DNA from 2 places in the Xanthobacter sp. AM11 genome. Region 2 is predicted to be linked to the other one. Evidence: riboswitches for the same ligand, from Rfam matches in the RefSeq annotation. Region 2 holds a riboswitch; the other holds the start of a gene.
The links. A riboswitch is a leader RNA that binds a small molecule or an ion and turns the genes downstream of it on or off. The one in region 2 is predicted to bind thiamine pyrophosphate.

Region 1 (7,001 bases), 2.7 Mb from region 2:
GTTCCAGTCCACGATTTCCGAGCAGGGCGGCGTGGTCAGCGAGCCCTCATAGCGGTAGGTGCCGCGCGTCGACGGCAGCAGCGCGGCGGGGTCGAGCGGGGCATCAAGCGTCTTGTCTCCCGTCTTGCGCGGTGCGGCTGCCATGATCGACGAGAAGGCGGCATTGGCCGCACCCGGCACCATGAAGACGCCCGCCACCAGAAGCCCGCCCTCCGGCGCCGCATGGACGAAATGGGCCTCCATGGCCGTGCGCTTGCCGTCGATCGCGTGCTCACTCGGCGCGTGGAAGTGGAACTGCTTGAGCGCATAGGTCTTGCCGCCGAGGGTAGCCGTGCCGCCGTCGCCGGTCACGTCGGCCTGGATGGTGTGGCCGTTGTTCACCACCTTGTAGGCGAACGGCTTCCAGGCGAGGGTCGGTCCGGCACTTTCCGCCTTGACCGCGCCTTCGAGATTGATGGGCGATTGCTGGGTGCCAACGGAGCAGGCGGAGAAGCCCTGTTCCAGCGCGCCCCATTCCTGCGGCCCGCCATGGCCTTCATAGGTCCAGTGCGCCCCCTCGGATGCGCGGGCGGCGCTGGCGCAGACCGGGCAGGCGACGAGGCCCGCGAGCAGCGTGCGGCGATTGATCGTCATTGGAATGCCCCTTGTTTGGCGGTTCCCCCGCTGCGGCCAAGCCTACCAGCGCCGGGGTACACGCAAAAGCCGAGACTGTTCCCCGATGGATCAGCTTGCGGATGATGCGCGCGCGGTCAGCGCGGCAAAGGCTGCTCGCGGATCGTCCGCGCACATGATTGCGCCCATGATCGCGACGCCCTTGGCCCCGGCCGTAAGGCAGGCGGGCGCGTTTTCGGCATCAATGCCGGCGAGGGCCACCACCGGCACGGCTGAGGCACGGGCAAACGCCGAAAGTCCTTCAACCCCCAAAGCCGGGCCGTGCCCCGGCTTGGAGCGGGTGAGGAAGGCCGGGCTCGCCGTGATGTAGTCGAGGAGCGCCGGATCGGCAGCGGCGGCCTCGGCCAGAGTATGGGTGGAGAGCCCCACCAGCGCCTCCGGCCCCAACAGCGCCCGCGCCGCCGCTGCGTCCCCGCCGCCGGAGAGATGCACGCCGTCCGCACTCGCCGCCAGCGCCAGCTCTGGGGGGCCATGCAGCGTCAGGCGCACGCCAAAGGGCGTTGTCACGGCGCGCAAGCGGGCAAAGAGGTCGATCTGGTCCACCGCGGACAGGTCCTTCTCCCGCAAGCTTACCCAGCGGCAGCCGCCAGCGCAGGCGGAAGCCACCACCTCCGCGAGGTCGCGGCCCGCCAGCGCGCGGTCGGTGATGAGCAGCAGCGGCGGCGCCGGCAGGGCGGTCAGGGGGTCAGCTCCCCACCAGCCCGAATTCGGGGCTCGACGCCTCGGCGTGCAGCTTCTTCGGAATGCGCCCCGACAGCCGGGCCAGGCGCCCGCCCTCCACCGCATGGCGGAAGGCTGCCGCCATGCGCACCGGATCATGCGCCTTCGACACCGCCGTGTTGAGCAGCACCGCCGCGCAGCCCAGCTCCATGGCCAGCGCCGCGTCCGAGGCCGTGCCGATGCCCGCATCCAGCACCACCGGCACCGGGGAGCGCGCGCAGATCAGCTCGATCATGTGCGGATTGGCGATGCCAAGCCCGGTGCCGATCATGGAGCCCAGCGGCATCACCGTGGCGGCGCCCAGATCGGCCAGCTTCTGGCAGGTCACCGGGTCATCGTTGCAATAGGGCAGCACCACGAAGCCCCGGCCCACCAGTTCCTCGGTGGCCTTCAGCAGCTCCTCCACATTGGGATAGAGCAATTCGCGGTCGCCGATCACCTCCAGCTTCACCCAGTTGGTTTCCAGCGCCTCGCGGGCCAGCTCGGCGGTGAGCACTGCGTCCTTGGCGGTCTGGCAGCCGGCGGTGTTGGGCAGGATGTGAACGCGCCCGGCCAGCAGGTCCGTCAGGCTCTCCTCATAGCCGGCGAGGCTGATGCGGCGGATGGAGGCGGTGGCCATTTCCGAGCCGGACGCCTCAAGGGCGTCGAGGAAGGCCTTCTGGTTGGGGTAGCCGGCCGTGCCGAGGAACAGGCGCGAGCGGAACGTCCGCCCGGCGATGACGAGGGGATCGGCATTTGCGTTCATGGACTGTCTTCCCGGCACCGGTGCGGCACCCTCAGGGGTTCGCGAAGGCAGGCCCGACCCGCTTCGCCTGTTGCAGTTGCAGGACGCTAACCGCCCTGCTTTGTCGGCATTGCAGGGCGCTAACCGCCCTGCTTGGCCTCGATGATCTCCACGGCGTCGCCGGCGGAAAGCGGCGCCTCGGCCCAGGTGCGGCGGGGGGCCACCGCGCCGTTGACCGCCACCGCCATGCCCTTGCGCCCGGGGTCCAGCCCCTTGGCCCGCAGCAGATCGGCCACCGTGGCGACGGCGTGTCGCTCGGCGGCGCCGTTCACCTTCAGATCGACCCCGCCCGGGCTGCCGGCTGTCGCCTCCACCGGCCTCACTCCGCCGCCGCACGCGGCTGGAAGCGCGCCGCGCCGAACGGCACGGCCACCGGCGCCATGCGTCCCTCCAGCACCAGATCGGCGATCACCTGCGTGGTCACCGGCAGCAGGAGAATGCCGTTGCGGTGGTGGCCGGTGGCATAGACCAGCCCCTCCACCTGCGCGCTGGGGCCAAGGATTGGGGCGTCGTCCCGGCTGCCCGGGCGGAAACCCACCCATTGCTCCACGATGGACAATTCCTCCAGCGTCGGCAGGGCGCGCCACGCATTGGTGAGCAGCGCCAGCTGGCCGCCGGCGGTGAGGTCGGTGTCGAAGCCCTTCTCCTCGGTCGTGGCGCCGATGATGAGGCGCCCGTCGCGGCGCGGCACCAGATAGGCCCCCGGCGCCCACAGGACATGGGAGAGGATGGGCGCGGCAGGGTCCATGCGCAGGGCCAGCATCTGCCCCTTGATGGGGCGCACCGGCAGCGGCGCCGCGGGGGAAATGTCGATGCCGCGGCTCCAGGCGCCGGCGGCAAGCACCACCTGGTCGGCGTCATGCAAGGCGCCGCCCGCCACCACGCCGCGCACGCGGGCGCCCTGGGTCTCCACGCGGGTGACGGGGCAGTGCTCGTGCAGCCGCGCGCCGGCCGCGAGCGCCGCCGCCTTCAGCGCCACCGCCACCTTGCGGTTGTCCACCTGGTGATCCTCGGGGGTGAGGACCGCCCCGGCGAGGCGCGGCGAGAGGTAAGGCTCGCGCCGGCGCACCTCGGCGGCGCCGAGCCACTCCACCGGAAGGCCCAGGCTGGTCTGCAGCGCGTGCAGGTGCTTCAGGCGGGCGAGATCGTCGGCGGTAAGCGCGATGGTGAGCGTGCCTTCGGTGCGCAGGTCCACCGCAAGGCCGGTCTGCGCCTCCATCTCGGCGGCGAATTGCGGCCACAGGGCCTGGCTGGCGCGGTTGAGGGCCATCAGCCCCTCCTCGCCCGGCTCCGCCTCCGCGCAGGCCGCCAGCATTCCGGCGGCGGCCCTGCTGGCGCCTTGGCCGGTCTCGCCGGCGTCGAACAGGTCCACCGGGCAGCCGGCGCGGGCAAGACGCCAGGCCAGCGCCAGCCCGATGACCCCGCCGCCGACGATGGCGACGCGTGGCCGCGACCCGCCCGGCGGCGCGCCGGCTGACGAGGAAGGACCCGACGATGATGTAACGTTCGACAAGCTCTCGCTCATCGGCATCTCCCTACGCTGGCATGACCCAGACAGGTTCGATGGGTGTGATCTCAGCCGCGCATGATGCGTGGCACCCCAGGCCGTCTTGGTATTATCCATGCCCCACGCCGGATCGCAAGGCCCTTCGCCGGCATGCGATCCACCCGGGCCCGGCGCCTCCCCCAAATGAGGGACGACGCAGCCACCGGATTGGCCGGAGCCTTGCCCCGCATCATGCGCGGGAGAATGGCGATGAAACTCTACTGGGCGCCACGGTCACGGGCCTTCCGAGCCCTGTGGATGCTGGAGGAATCCGGCCTGACCTACGAGCGGGTCTTCATCGACATCCGCTCCGGCGCCCAGGACGATCCCGCCTTCCGCCGCATCAACCCCATGGGCAAGGTGCCGGCCCTGACCCACGGCGCGGCGCAGCTTGCCGAGAGTGCGGCCATTTGCACCTATGTGGCCGACCTTGCCCCCGCCGCCCGCCTCGCGCCCGCCATCGACGACCCGGCCCGCGGCCGTTACCTGCACTGGCTGTTCTTCTCGGCGGCGTGCATGGAGCCCGCCTTCGTGCAGAAGATGACCGGTATCGCCTTGCCGCGCGCCTCCGCCGGCTGGGGCAGTTACGACCGCGTGATGGAGGTGGTGGACCAGGCGCTTGCCACCGGCCCCTGGCTGCTGGGCACGGACTTCAGCGCCGCCGACGTGATGCTGGGAACCGACATCTGGTACGGCATCCACCTGCTCAAGGTGGTTACGCCCACGCCCGCCATGGCCGCCTATGTGGAGCGCTGCACCGCCCGCCCGGCCTTCCGCCGCGCGCAGGACATCGAGGCGCGGGAAGGCGCCCCGCCGGCGCCGGCCCCGGTGTGACACCGCCGGGTGCGGCCCGGCCCCGTTAGGACCCTCACCTGCGGGAGAGGCGTTCCGCCACAGCCGCACCTGCAATCGGGGACCCGCCCCCACACCGTGACGGCGCGCGCAGGCCTTCGGCTTGCGCTATGCTTGCGCCATGCTTTCGCTGCTCAATATCGTGCGCCGTGTCCGGCACGGCATGACCCTCGGCGTCCGCGTCCTCGCCTGCGACGACGCCGGGCGGCTGCTGCTGGTGCGCCATACCTATGTTTCCGGCTGGCACCTGCCCGGCGGCGGGGTGGACCTCGGCGAAACCGCCATCGAGGCGGCCCACCGGGAGTTGCGCGAGGAGACCAACGTGGAGGTGGCGGGGGGGCCGGAGGGCGGATTGTCCCTCGTGGGGCTCTATTTCAATCCGCAGGTGGGTGGGCGCGACCATGTGGCGCTGTTCCAGGCCGGACCGCTCGTGATCGGCCCGCGGCCGGAGCGCAACCTGGAGATAGTCGCTGCAGAGTTCTTCACCTTCGACGCTTTGCCCGAAGACCTGACGCCCGCCACCCGCCGCCGGCTGAGCGAATGGCGCGAGGGCGCGCCGCGCAGCCACCACTGGTGATGCGGCCGGGCGCAGACGCCGTGCCGGAGCGCCCAGCCTTGCCAAGCGGCCTCCGGCCCGCTTAAGTCCCGCGGTTCGCCCGCCCCGTCCCCCGGGGCCGGGCGCGAGGAGGAGAAGCCCCATGTCGCTCGACGCCGACCAGATCGTCGAACGCCGCCGCCTGCGCCGGAAGGTGACCTTCTGGCGGACCTTGGGCGTGCTGGGCGTGATCGCGGCCCTCGCCGTGGGGGCGGTGGCCGTCATCGGCCGCTCCATTCCCGCCTCCATGCCCCATGTGGCGCGCGTCACCATCGGCGGCCTCATCCGCAACGATCGCGAGCGGGTGGAGATGCTGGAGGAGATCGGCCGCTCGCGGGCCAGTGCCGTCATCCTCTCCATCGACAGCCCCGGCGGCACCGTGACCGGATCGGAGCAGCTCTACGACGCCCTGCGGCGCCTCGCCGCCAAGAAGCCGGTGGTGGCGGTGGTGGAAGGCGTCGCCGCATCCGGCGCCTATGTGGCGGCGCTGGGCGCCGACCATATCATCGCCCGCCGCAACGCCCTCGTGGGCTCCATCGGTGTGATCTATCAATACCCGAACATCACCGAACTGCTGAAGACCGTCGGCGTCACCGTGGAGGACATCAAGTCCTCGCCGCTGAAGGCCTCGCCCAACCCCTACAGCCCCACCTCGCCGGAAGCCCGGGCCGCGGTGGATGCGCTGGTGGTGGACAGCTACGCCTGGTTCAAGGGGCTGGTGGGCGAGCGGCGCAAGCTCTCCGACGCCAAGCTCGCCGCCGTGGCGGACGGGCGGGTGTTCACCGGCCATCTGGGGCTTGAACTTCAACTGGTGGACGAGCTTGGCGACGAGCGCACCGCCCGCGCCTGGCTCGCCCGCGAAAAGGGCGTGCCGGCCGACCTGAAGGTGCGCGCCTGGAAGACCGACCAGCCCGGGGACGAATTCGGCTGGCTGCTCGGCTCGGTCCATGCCGCGGTCAGCGCCCTGGGCTTCCCGCAGGCGGCCGCCGTGCTCACCGGTGCGGCGAAGGGCGCGATGGACCGGGCCCAGCTTGACGGCCTTCTAGCCCTCTGGCACCCTCGCGACGGCGGGTGAAAAGGGCTCGACAAGGGGCCGTAAATGACGGAATCGTCATAAGAAAAGGCGCATCCACCGGACCCGGCGGATCGATCAAGAGGGGAATTTCGGCCACCATGATCAAGTCCGAGCTCGTCCAGAAGATCGCCGAGGCCAACCCGCACCTCTACCAGAGGGACGTGGAGAACATCGTCAACGCCATTCTCGAACAGATCGCCTCGGCGCTGGAGCGTGGCGACCGGGTGGAATTGCGCGGCTTCGGCGCCTTCTCCGTGAAGAAGCGCGACGCCCGCGTGGGCCGCAATCCCCGCACCGGCAAGCAGGTGGACGTGAGCGAAAAGACCGTCCCCTACTTCAAGACCGGCAAGGAGATGCGCGAGCGTCTCAACGCCGGGAAGTAGCGCCGTGAACCGCCTTCTCTCCATTCTCATCGGGCTGCCCCTGTCGGTCCTCGCCATCGCCCTTGCGGTTGCGAACCGCAAGCCGGTGACCCTCTCCCTCGATCCCTTCTCGCCCGATGCGCCCGCCCTTGCGGTGACGCTGCCCCTGTTCGCCCTCGTGTTCGGCGCGCTCATCGTGGGCGTGGTGGCCGGGGGCACGGTGACCTGGCTGCGGCAGGGCCGCTTCCGCCGGGAAGCGCGGCTCGCCCGCAAGGAGCGCGCCCACCGCCCGGCCCAGTCGCCGGCCTCCCCCGCGGTGCTGGGATTGCCCGTGCCGCGCTCCTGATCCGGCCCCGCAGGACGGTGGCCCCCGCCGCCTGAACGGGGAATCGGCC
Region 2 (7,001 bases):
CCCTCGCCAGCGCGCTTGCGGCGCGGGCGGGGGGCATCGTGCTCAATGCAGATTCCATGCAAGTGTACGGCGACCTTGCGGTGCTCACGGCGCGGCCGACCGTCGCGGAGATGGCGCAGGTCCCCCATGGCCTCTACGGCCATGTGGATGCCGACGCCGACTATAGCGTGGGCCGCTGGCTGGAGGATGCCCGCACGGCCTTGGCCGATGCGCGGGCCGCCGGGCGGCTGCCGGTGTTCGTGGGCGGCACCGGGCTTTATTTCCGCGCGCTGACACAGGGCCTCGCCGATGTTCCGCCGGTGCCCGAAGCGGTGCGCGGCGCGGTGCGGGACGAGGCGCAGGCGCTGGATGCCGCCGTCCTCCACGCTCGCCTTGCCGCCGTCGATCCCGCCGCGGCCGCCCGCATCGCCCCCAATGATCGCCAGCGCATTCTGCGCGCGCTGGAGGTGATGGCAGCCACCGGCCGCCCCCTCTCCGCCTGGCAGCGCGATGCCGCCCCGCCGCTGCTGGAGGCCGCCGGCTGCGTGCGGCTGGTGCTGGAGGTGGAGCGCGCCGAGCTGCGCGCCCGCATCGACGCGCGGTTCGAGGCCATGATGGCGGCCGGCGCGCTGGAGGAGGTGCGCGCCCTCGCCGCCCGCCGGCTCCACCCCGCCCGCACGGTGCTCAAGGCCCATGGCGCCCCCGCCCTCACCCGCCATCTGGCGGGGGAAATAACGCTGGACGACGCCATCCGCGAAGGGCAAGGCGATACCCGGCGCTATGCCAAGCGGCAGGACACCTTCTTCCGCCACCAGATGGCCGACTGGCCCCGCGCTGCACCGCCCGAGGCCCTGGCGGCGCTGCTGGAGGCCGTGGCCCGGCACGCCGGCTGAGAAGGGGGCGCGGCGGCCAGACGCCAACCGCTCAGGCGCCGCGGCCGGCCACCGCCCGGCGCCCGCTTGGCTGCGGCGCTGCCCGCTGGCGCAAGGCCACAACTGCCGCCGCCGCAAGGCCGCCCGCCAGCACCCACCAGGCCGGGCGCGGGCCGAGATCGAACGAAAGGTTGGCCTGCGCCACCAGCCACGGGTCCACCCGCGTGGCCGCCGCATACCACACCACCTCCACGCCAGCCGTGAGCAGCGCCGCCGCCACCGCCAGCCCGGCCAGCCCCAGGGGCGTCACCTGCCCGGCCACGCGCAGGGCGATGCGATAAGCGAACAGCAATATGAACACCCCGGCCATCACCACCGGCTCGGTCACGTCCAGCTTGGATTGCAGGAAGAAATGCACCGTCGCCAGCACGGCGATGAGATAGACCGCCGCATGCAGGCGGTTCCACCGCTCCGCTCCCAGGCGGCGGATGGCGCCGTCGAAGGACGTGGCGCCCAGCGCCACCAGCAAGGCCAGCGCCACCGCGCCGATGGTGAGATAGATGCGCAGGGCAATTTCCGTCACCGCCCGCAGCGCCCCCTGGTCCACGAAGAACAGCCCCAGATGCAGCGCGCCATAGCCCAGCGCCGCCAGCCCCAGGATGCGCCGGGCGAAATAGAGCTTGGGCCAGGCCAGAAGCCGCCGCAGCGGCGTCACCATCAGCCCCAGCGCCAGGAAGCGCAGCGCCCACAGGCCGGTGAAGTGGATGGCGGCGGTGAAGGGCCGCGGGCCGAGATCGCCGCCAAGGGCGACACCGGCGAGCCATGCGGCAGGCAGCACAGCGGCAACAAGGCTCAGGGTCTTCTCGGGGCTGAACTTGCCCGAGCGCTCGTGAAACAGGGGCATGGCGCCTTCCGCGTCAGGGGGCGGCGGGCGGAGGCCGGCCGCGCACTTCCCTTTACGCCACGCATCCGGGCGGCGTTACGGCCGGCCCCTGCACGAGTGCGTGAGGGCCCGGGCGCAAGGCCCCCGGCCGTGCGGCTGCGAAATCGCCGCCTGTGGAACGCGAAAACCGGGCGGCGGATTTCGGCCGTCGCCCTTCGCTGCCCGCCACCACGCGGGGCGCTCAGGCGTTGAGGTCCGCGTCCACCTGCGCCTTCAGGCCCGGATCAATGCCGAGGGCGCGGGCGAGCTCGGCCAGATAGGCCTTCTCCTCGGCGCTGTCAGGCCGGATGGCCATGGCGGAGGCGGCATAGATCTGCAGCGCCGCCTCGGGAGTGGTGGCGGCATTCACCACCTGCTGCGGGTCCACCGGCGTGGCCAGGAAGGTGATGAGCGCGTCGCGCTCCTGCGCCGGCACGCCCATGCGCGCCATGCCGCCGGTGATGCGGTTCAGCTCGTCCTGGTCCAGCTGGCCGTCCGCCTGCGCCGCGCCGGCCATGGCCGCCAGCAGCACGCCGGAAAAGGCATCCGCCCCGCCGGGCGCCTGCGTGGGAGTGAAGCCGGTGGCATCGGGCGTGCCGGAGGTGAAGGCCGCGCGGCCCTGCCCACCCTGCGCCTGCCACTTGCGGAAGGCGTTGAAGGCCAGCATGCCGATGACGGCGAGGCCGCCGTATTTCACCAGGTCGTTGCCGCCGCTGGGCTGGGTGGTGGGCTTCGGCCCGGCCTGCGGCGCGGGTGCGGGGGCCGGCGCGGGGGCCGGTGCGGGGAAGGGGCTGGGCTGCGCGCCGCCGGCCGGCCCGCCCAGGGCGTCCTGCGCCAGATCTCCGAGGCCGCCGCCCGCCTGGCTGCCGCCGAGGGTGCCGCCGCCGATGCTTCCGCCACCGGGAGCGCCGCCGCCGAGAATCTGCCCGAGAAGGTCGCCGAGGCCGCCGGGAAGGCCGCCTGCCGCCCCGCCGGCCGCGCCGCCACGGGGTTGGCCCGCGCCGCCGAGCACCTGGCCCAGAAGGTCACCAAGACCACCGGGAAGGCCGCCGCCCGGCGCGGCCTGGCCCGCCGGCTGCTGTCCGCCGCCGGCCAGCACCTGGCCGAGAAGGTCGCCCAGCGCCCCGCCGCCGGCACCGGACTGGCCGCCCCGCACGCTTCCCCCGCTCAGCGCCGCGCCCAGCAATTGACCCAGAAGGCTACCTGCGTCCGCCATGAGATCCTCCCCTGAAACCGAAGCGTTCCTGGCTTTCGGATTGATGCCGCGCACCGTGCGCGAACCCCTCAGCCCCACCGCCCGGACCGCCGTGCCGTCCGAGACAACCAGACGTTCAAGTCCGGCCCGTGACGGCCGCGCCCGGGTGCGGGGGCTCACACGGCCACGGGGGCCTTGATGTGCGGGTGGGGGTCGTATCCCTCGATGGCGATGTCCTCGTAGCGGAAGGCGAAGATGTCGCTGACGCCCGGGGCGAGCTTCAGCACCGGCAGCCGCCGCGGCGCCCGGGCCAGTTGCGCGCGCGCCTGGTCCAGGTGGTTGAGGTAGAGATGCGCGTCGCCCAGGGTGTGGACGAAATCGCCCACCTTCAGCCCGGTCGCCTGCGCCACCATGTGGGTGAGCAGCGCATAGGAGGCGATATTGAACGGCACGCCCAGGAACACATCCGCCGAGCGCTGGTAGAGCTGGCAGGAGAGCCGGCCGTCCAGCACCGCGAACTGGAACAGGCAGTGGCAGGGCGGCAGCGCCATTTTCGGCACGTCCGCCGGATTCCAGGCGGTGACGATGAGCCGGCGCGAATCGGGGTTGCGGCGGATGTCGGAAACCACCTGCGCAATCTGGTCGATCACCCCGCCCTCCGGGGTGGGCCAGGAGCGCCACTGGTGGCCGTAGACCGGCCCGAGGTCGCCCTTGGCGTCGGCCCACTCGTCCCAGATGGAGACGCCGTTTTCCTTCAGGTAGGCGATGTTGGTGTCGCCGGCCAGGAACCACAGCAGCTCATGGACGATGGATTTCAGGTGCAGCTTCTTGGTGGTGACGAGGGGAAACCCCTCGTCCAGCCGGAAGCGCATCTGGTGGCCGAACACGCTGAGCGTGCCGGTGCCGGTGCGGTCGTCCTTGCGGACGCCCTCCTCCAGGATGCGGCGGAGAAGCTGGTGATAGGCTTCCATGTCTCTCCTGCGGCGTCTTTCCTGCAGCGTCACGGCTGCGGCGCGGACCTGGTGGCGGACCTTCGCCGCCCCGCGCTCTTTCGCCGACACTCTATCCCCCGCGCGGCGCGCCCGCCATGGGCCGTGCGCCAGCCATCCACATGCAGCGGTGCGGGAGACCTGCTGCACCGCAGCGTTGACAGGAGCCGCTGGTATACACCACACTCGATCCGTTCCAAGGGGGGCCCCGGAAGGGGCTGAGATTTCGCAACGTCCTGCGCCATCACGGCCCGCGACACCGCGATGACCCTTCGAACCTGATCCGGGTCATACCGGCGAAGGGATCGGAACCCGTGCGCCCCGGCACTTCAGGGCCGAGCCGCACCCGTCTCCTAAGCTCGATTCCCGGCTCTCGTTGAAAGCGCAAGCTGAACGGAGAACCGCATGCTGGACGAAGCCTCGACGTCCTCTCTGAAGGTCACCACCGGCCCCCTGCCCCATTCGCGCAAGGTGTTCGTCACCGCCACCCGCCCGGACGTGCAGGTGGCCATGCGCGAGATCTGCCTGTCCACGCCGGACGAGAAGCCGCTGAGGGTCTATGACACCTCCGGCCCCTATACCGATCCGCAAGCCGTCATCGACCTTACCCGCGGCCTGCCGCAGCTGCGCGCGCGATGGATCGCCGAACGCGGCGACGTGGAGGAAGTGGACGGGCGCGCGGTGAAGCCGGAGGACAACGGCCTGAAGGAGGGCCAGTCCTCCTCCCTGCCCCAGTTCGACCTTTCCGGCCGCCGCCCGCTGCGCGCCAAGCCGGGCAAGCGTCCGACCCAGATGGCCTATGCGCGGGCCGGCATCATCACCGCCGAGATGGAATATGTGGCGGCGCGCGAGAATCTCGCCCGCGCCAATGGCGGCGCCCACCCGCACCACCAGGCCATGGGCCTCGGCGCGGTGATTCCCGCCGACATCACCCCCGAATTCGTGCGCCAGGAAGTGGCGCGCGGCCGCGCCATCATCCCCAACAACATCAACCACCCCGAAACCGAGCCGATGGCCATCGGCCGGAACTTCCTGGTGAAGATCAACGCCAACATCGGCAATTCCGCCGTCACCTCCGGCGTGGCGGAGGAGGTGGACAAATTGGTGTGGGCCACCCGCTGGGGCGCCGACACGGTGATGGACCTGTCCACGGGCAAGAACATCCACACCATCCGCGAATGGATCATGCGCAACGCCCCGGTGCCCATCGGCACCGTGCCGATGTACCAGGCGCTGGAGAAGGTGGGCGGCGTCGCCGAGGACCTCACCTGGGAGATCTTCCGCGACACGGTGATCGAGCAGGCCGAGCAGGGCGTGGACTACATGACGGTGCATGCCGGCGTGCGCCTCGCCTACGTTCCGCTCACCGCCAACCGCGTCACCGGCATCGTCTCGCGCGGCGGCTCCATCATGGCCAAATGGTGCCTCGCCCACCACAAGGAGAGCTTCCTCTACGAGAATTTCGAGGAGCTGTGCGAGATCCTCGCCCAATATGACGTGGCCTTCTCTTTGGGCGACGGCCTGCGCCCCGGCTCCATCGCCGATGCCAACGACGCCGCGCAGTTTGCCGAGCTTGAGACCCTTGGCGAGCTCACGGAGATTGCCTGGAAGTATGATTGCCAGGTGATGATCGAGGGTCCCGGCCACGTGCCGCTCCACCTCATCCGCGAGAATGTGGAGAAGCAGCTCAAGATCTGCCACGAGGCGCCCTTCTACACCCTCGGCCCGCTGGTGACGGACATCTCCCCCGGCTACGACCACATCTCGTCCGCCATCGGCGCGGCCATGATCGGCTGGTTCGGCACGGCCATGCTCTGCTACGTCACGCCCAAGGAGCATCTGGGCCTGCCCGACCGCGACGACGTGAAGGCCGGCGTCATCTCCTACAAGATCGCCGCCCATGCGGCGGACCTTGCCAAGGGCCACCCGGCCGCGCGCCTCCGCGACGATGCGCTCTCCCGGGCCCGCTTCTCCTTCCGCTGGCGCGACCAGTTCGCGCTGTCGCTGGACCCGGAGACGGCCGAGCGCTTCCACGACGAGACGCTTCCCGCCGAGGGCGCCAAGGTGGCGCATTTCTGCTCCATGTGCGGGCCGAAATTCTGCTCCATGAAGATCTCGCAGGAGCTGAAGGTGGAGGCTGGCGACATCGCCCGCGCCCAGGCCGACAACCTCGCCTCGGCCGGCATGGCCCAGATGGCGCAGAAGTTCCGCGAGGGCGGCGGCCTCATCTACACCCCCGCCCCCGACGTGGCGGAGCCGCCCGCGGCCGCGGAGTAAGCGGAACACCGTTTCGCGGCCCGATAAGGTAACGAGGGGCGGCATCAGGCCGCCCCTTTTCTTGTCGCCCACCGTCATGGCGGGCCGCGCCGAGTGGCGGCGGTCCCGCGCCGCCAGAGCGCGATCCGATCAAATTGACTCAATTTGATCGGTGAATCGCCCTCTCACTTAAGGATAGAGAACGCGTTATCCGATCCGCTTGCGATGCAAGCTGATCGGCGCGTGCTCTAGAGCGCGATCCGATCAAATTGACTCAATTTGATCGGTGAATCGCCCTCTCATTTAAGGATAGAGAACGCGTTATCCGATCCGCTTGCGATGCAAGCTGATCGGATCAGGCTCTAAGCCGCCGCGCGCTCCGGCACCGGCAGGCCGAGCCATTCGGTGTAGAAGGCGTCCACGTCCGGCTCGAAATCATGGATCACCGGATACCAGGGCGTCGGCGCCTCCACGTCGTGGAGGGTGCCGCACTCGGGGCAGAAATATTCCCGGATCACCTGCCAGGCCGGCGTCGGCGCCATGAGGCGGGGGTAGATCTCCTCCATCTTCTGCGGCGTGTCGCGCACGTGGATGCGGGCATGGAGCTTCCAATTCTCCTTCCAGTCGCAGAAATCATGGCCGCATTCGCAGCGCACGGTCCATTTCTTGGAGACCTTCTGCTGCACGATGAAGAGCTTGGGGCCCAGCGGCAGGATGATCTTGTCATCCCACGGCACGCGCTCCTGCAAAATCTCCACATAGGTCACGAACCGCTCGGGGTCCTTGGG

Region 1: another riboswitch for thiamine pyrophosphate. It lies ahead of thiO (glycine oxidase ThiO); the one in region 2 lies ahead of thiC (phosphomethylpyrimidine synthase ThiC).

Annotation. Positions count from the first base shown of each region.
Region 1 covers NZ_JBLAOA010000001.1:1,240,040-1,247,040, reverse strand. The annotation lists gene ACI7BZ_RS05920 (carbonic anhydrase) at 1-633, opposite strand, end outside; gene ACI7BZ_RS05915 (thiamine phosphate synthase) at 724-1,458, opposite strand; gene ACI7BZ_RS05910 (thiazole synthase) at 1,358-2,137, opposite strand; gene thiS (sulfur carrier protein ThiS) at 2,257-2,490, opposite strand; gene thiO (glycine oxidase ThiO) at 2,496-3,701, opposite strand; TPP riboswitch at 3,690-3,789, opposite strand; gene ACI7BZ_RS05895 (glutathione S-transferase family protein) at 3,933-4,556, shown strand; gene ACI7BZ_RS05890 (NUDIX domain-containing protein) at 4,678-5,151, shown strand; gene sppA (signal peptide peptidase SppA) at 5,273-6,244, shown strand; gene ihfB (integration host factor subunit beta) at 6,343-6,627, shown strand; gene ACI7BZ_RS05875 (lipopolysaccharide assembly protein LapA domain-containing protein) at 6,632-6,952, shown strand.
Region 2 covers NZ_JBLAOA010000001.1:3,913,009-3,920,009, forward strand. The annotation lists gene miaA (tRNA (adenosine(37)-N6)-dimethylallyltransferase MiaA) at 1-872, shown strand, start outside; gene ACI7BZ_RS17960 (protein-methionine-sulfoxide reductase heme-binding subunit MsrQ) at 904-1,755, opposite strand; gene ACI7BZ_RS17965 (tellurite resistance TerB family protein) at 1,976-2,989, opposite strand; gene ACI7BZ_RS17970 (thymidylate synthase) at 3,145-3,939, opposite strand; TPP riboswitch at 4,147-4,280, shown strand; gene thiC (phosphomethylpyrimidine synthase ThiC) at 4,363-6,234, shown strand; gene ACI7BZ_RS17980 (acetone carboxylase subunit gamma) at 6,576-7,001, opposite strand, start outside.